2 regions of the Novosphingobium sp. ZW T3_23 genome follow, and region 2 is predicted to be linked to the other one. Evidence: riboswitches for the same ligand, from Rfam matches in the RefSeq annotation. Region 2 holds a riboswitch; the other holds the start of a gene.
What was found. A riboswitch is a leader RNA that binds a small molecule or an ion and turns the genes downstream of it on or off. The one in region 2 is predicted to bind cobalamin.
Positions count from the first base shown of each region.

Region 1: it holds a riboswitch for cobalamin, as region 2 does, so the genes downstream of both, cobW (cobalamin biosynthesis protein CobW) here and ACI3K3_RS21010 (cobalamin biosynthesis protein CobG) in region 2, are expected to answer to the same signal.

Region 1 covers NZ_JBJDRF010000009.1:5,758-8,148, reverse strand. The annotation lists gene ACI3K3_RS07375 (histidine phosphatase family protein) at 1-596, shown strand, start outside; cobalamin riboswitch at 626-871, shown strand; gene cobW (cobalamin biosynthesis protein CobW) at 1,061-2,110, shown strand; gene cobN (cobaltochelatase subunit CobN) at 2,110-2,391, shown strand, end outside.
Region 2 covers NZ_JBJDRF010000055.1:23,989-26,379, forward strand. The annotation lists gene ACI3K3_RS21005 (DUF899 family protein) at 1-617, shown strand, start outside; cobalamin riboswitch at 723-952, shown strand; gene ACI3K3_RS21010 (cobalamin biosynthesis protein CobG) at 1,199-2,314, shown strand; gene ACI3K3_RS21015 (precorrin-8X methylmutase) at 2,314-2,391, shown strand, end outside.

The DNA of each region.
Region 1 (2,391 bases), on a different contig from region 2:
TGGCAACCACGCTTCTGCTCATCTGCATCGCCGGCACCGCGTCGAGCCGCCAGGGCCGTTTCCCCGATCCCGCCGAACCACTGGATGCCGCCGGTGCGCGGGACGCGAGGCGCCTACCACTGCCGGAGCGCTTTCGGGCCGCAGCCTATCGAAGCCCCTCTCGCTCCGCCGCCGAGACCGCCTCGGCGATGGGTTTGGTTGCCGATGACGACATTGCTCTCTCCGACCTTCGCCATGGCGATTGGAGCGGGCGTTCCTTCGCTGAAATCGAGGCTGCGGAACCCGGCGCGCTGGCGCTCTGGCTTGCGGACCCGACAAGGGGAACGCCAGGAGGGGAAACGATGGAGCAGGCCCGCCTCCGCGTAGGAACCTGGATGGACGGTATCGCGGCGCGGCAGGATTCCGTCTGCGCCGTCACCCATCCCATGATCGTCCGCGCCGCGCTTGCCCATGCGCTCGACATGCCGCTGCGGGCTACGCTCGCCGTGGATGTGGCGCCGCTCTCCCGAACCACCCTCTCGTTCAACCAGACATGGCGATTGCAGTCGCTGGGGCCTGTCACTCAGGGGGTTGCGAGCGAGAGCGTGCCCAGCTAATCGCCGGACGGTCGAGGCGCTCACGCGCTTCGGCAGAAGATCGCGCCGGTGCCCCGCAAGGGGCTTAATACGGGAACACGGTAAGGATGGTCCGCCATCCCGATCCGGGGCTGTCCCTGCAACTGTAAGCGGCGAGCGCGATGCACATCGGCGGTGGGACAAGGGTTTCCGCCGCAGCCACTGGGCCGGACGCTAAGTCATGCGGGGCCTGGGAAGGCCGTGCATCGTGCTGTGACCCGCGAGCCAGGAAACCTGCCGGCGTCGATGTCGCTCTTGCCCGGGTCCAGGGAATGGCCAAGGCACGGTAATCCTTCCGTCTGAGCGACGTGATGCATGCGGCCGGGGCCGCGGCGGCATGACACGTCGGGCGCCCGTGCGCCGGTCCGGCGCGGCGTGCCGCAATCGTCGCGCGTGCGATGAGGAAGCCCCGCCGTTTCAGGTCGCTGGCGCGCGGGAGACGAACCATGAGCAAAGTTCCCACTACCGTCATCACCGGCTTCCTCGGCGCGGGCAAGACTACGCTGATCCGACACTTGCTCCAGAACGCCAAGGGCCGCCGCCTCGCGCTCATCATCAACGAGTTCGGCGATGTCGGCGTGGACGGCGAGCTGGTGAAGGGCTGCAACGACGAGGCCTGCCCGGAGGACGACATCGTCGAACTGGCCAACGGCTGCATCTGCTGCACCGTCGCCGACGACTTCCTGCCCACCATGCAGAAGCTGCTCGACCGCGAGAACAAGCCCGACCACATCATCATCGAGACCAGCGGCCTCGCCTTGCCCAAGCCGCTGGTGAAGGCCTTCCAGTGGCCCGACATCCGCACCCGCGCCACCGTGGACGGCGTGGTCGCGCTGATCGACGCCGATGCCGTGGCCGCCGGCCGGTTCGCCACCGACGAGATCGCCCTTGCCGCCGCGCGCGCCGCCGATCCAATGTTGGACCACGAAAGCCCGCTGGAGGAACTGTTCGAGGAACAGCTCGGCTGCGCGGACATGGTGGTGCTCAACAAGACCGACCTCGTCGATGCCGAGGCCCTCGCCCATGTCGAAACGCTGGTTCTGGCCGAAACGCGCCCCGGCGTGAAGATCGTGCGCGCGGACCACGGCGCGGTCGACATCGCCGCGCTGCTGGGCATCACCGCCGCTGCCGAGGACGACCTCGATTCCCGCCCCTCGCACATCGACGGGCTGGACGAGGATCACGACCATGACGACTTCGACAGCTTCGTCGTATCCGGCGGTGATGTGGCCGATCTCGACGCGCTGCTCGCGCGCCTGAAGAGCTTGATCGCGGAGCATGACGTGCTCCGCGTGAAGGGCATGGTCTCCGTTGGCGGTAAGCCGAGCCGCCTGATCGTGCAGGCCGTTGGCCCGCGTATCCAGCACTTCTACGACCGCGCATGGCTGCCGCAGGAAGCGCGCCGCACCCAGCTTGTCGTCATCGGCCAGAAGGGGCTGGACCGCACTGCCATCGAGGCGGGGCTTGCCGAAGTTCTCGGCACCGTGGACGCCTGATGCACCTGCTCTCCGCCACGCCGGGGACGATCTCCAACGGCGAGGAGGCAATCGATCTCGACCAGTCTCCCGGCGACATGGTGATCCTCACCGTGGCGGACAGCGAACTTGCCTGCTTTGCGGGGGCGGCGGCGCGGTTGCCCTTCGATGCTCCCAGCGTCCGCCTCGCGAACCTGCTGCAACTGCGCCACCCTTACTCGATCGACCTCTATGTCGAGAAAGTGATCGCGCAGGCTAAATTCGTCTGCGTGATCCTGCTCGGCGGCAAGAGCTACTGGGGC
Region 2 (2,391 bases):
CCGCCCTGCGTCGCGCCTTGCCTCCGGGCGGCGCGATCAGCGAAGACTACCTCTTCACACGGCTCGACCTTTACCAGCGGGAAGAGCGGGTGCGGCTATCCGAGCTTTTTGAGGGAAAGCCCAGCCTGATCCTCTACAGCTATATGTTCGGGCCGGAGCGAGACGAACCCTGCACGGGATGCACGCATCTGCTCGACGGCCTGGACGGAGCAGCCAGGCATGTCGGGCAGGTCGTGCCCTTCTACGTCGTGGCCCGTTCACCGCTGTCACGGCTGGTCGCCTGGGCGAGGGAGCGACGCTGGCCGCACCTTCGCTTCCTTTCGGCCGAGGGCAACAGCTACACGAACGACTACTTCGGCAACACCGCCGGCGTCTCCCAGCCCATGCGCGACGAACGTGGCTACGAAGCCGGAACGGACTGGGATGAGCCGATGATCAACGTCTTTCGCAAGGAAGGCGGGACGGTGAGGCACTTCTGGGGCGGCGAACTGGTCTATGCCCCGGAGGAGCCGGGCCAGCATCACCGCGCGCTCGATGCGCTCGATCCGGTCTGGGGCTTGCTGGATCTCCTGCCCGAAGGACGGGGATCGTTCTTTCCCCGGCTCACCTATCGCTGAAGCGGTGCGGCTGGGGCTGCACGGGGCTATATCGCACCTTGCCCGCTCTTGCGCATCGGTATCGCTTGGGTTAGCGCGCCGGAGCCCGTCGGTTCGAACAGGATCGGCGGGCAAGATCGCGCCGGTGCCTCGCGAGAGGCTTAATAGGGAACGCGGTGAGGGGGCTTTGCCCTCGAATCCGGGGCTGTCCCTGCAACTGTAAGCGGTGAGCAAGATGCCGGGGCTTCCATAGGGAAGCCGGCCACTGGAACGCGCGCAAGCCGCGCAACCGGGAAGGCCGAGCATCGCGCTTCGACCCGCGAGCCAGGAGACCTGCCGGCGTATCTGTCGCTCTTGCCCTGGCCCAGGGATAGGCCATGGCTCGGTACTCCGCGTGAGCGACGAAGCCGTGTGGCTGGGGCCGCATCGGTGCACGGCACGGGCGCTCGTCGCGCCGCCCGTCGTTGCGCGCCGACCGACATGCGTCGGCAAGCCCCGGTCTTCGTCGCTGCGCGAGGGGATGATGCGATGGGCGTCCTGTATCGACGTGTCCCGGGCTTGCGCCTGGGCAGGGGCCGACCGATCCGGCGGACTTGCGGCCGATGACGGCTTTCGCCTTGCGCGGATGGTGCCCCGGTGCCTGGCGACCGATGATGGCGGGCGACGGGCTCCTGGTGCGCGTGAAGCCCCGGCTCGCGCGATTGACCCGCCATGACGTGGAGGTGCTGGCCGACGTTTCGCACCGCTTCGGCAGCGGCGCGATCGACATCACCAATCGCGCCAACCTCCAGATACGGGGGGTCGGAGAAGACGACTGGCCGAAACTGCTGGGCGCTTTGGTGGCGGCAGGGCTGGTCGAGGGCGATTCCATGGCCGAAACCCGCCGCAGCCTGCTGGTCGCGCCAGACTGGCTGGAGGGCGACGACACCTGCTCGATCGCGACGGAACTGCTGGATCGCCTAGATGAATTCCCCCAGCTACCGGATAAGTTCGGCATCGGAGTGGATGCCGGTCCAACGCCGATGCTGGCCGCCTGTCCAGCGGACCTGCGCATCGAGCGCGCGGCGCGCGGCGGTTTGCTGCTGCGTCTGGACGGGCGCGACACCGGAATGGCCGTTCGCCGGGAGAACGCGGTGGACCGGCTGCGCGATCTTGCGCATTGGTTCGTTGAGACCGGAGGGCGCTCCTCAGGCCGTGCATCGCGGCACTGCGCGGCGCTGCCGGACTGGGCTGGCGGAACCGATCGGCCTGCCGTCTCTCGATCAACGATACCGCCGCCCGAAGGCTATGGCGTGCCATTCGGGCAGACGCAGGGCAGGGCTCTGGTTCGGTTGATGGATGCCACCGGAGCGGTCGCACTGCGGATTACGCCGTGGCGACGGCTCGTTCCGGAAGCCGCCTCGTTCCCCGATGTCGAGGGCTTCATTCGTGATAGCGGCGATCCGTTGCTGCGGACGGATGCCTGTCCCGGAGCGCCGCTCTGCCCTCAGTCCCGCGTCGAAACGCGCGAACTGGCGAGCAGACTGGCGCCCTATATCGAAGGCCGCCTCCACGTCTCGGGATGCGCGAAGGGCTGTGCCCGCTCGCGGCCGAGCGCGGTGGTGCTGACGGGCGGGGACGGCACCTTCGATCTGGCTTTCGATGCCCGTCCCGGTGATCCGCCGACCCTAGCCGGGCTCACCCCCGACCGAATTCTCGATCATTTCGGAGCCTGCTGATGGCCTATTCCTACGAGAGAGATGGCGCTGCCATCTATCGCCAGTCCTTTGCGACGATCCGCGCCGAGGCCGATCTC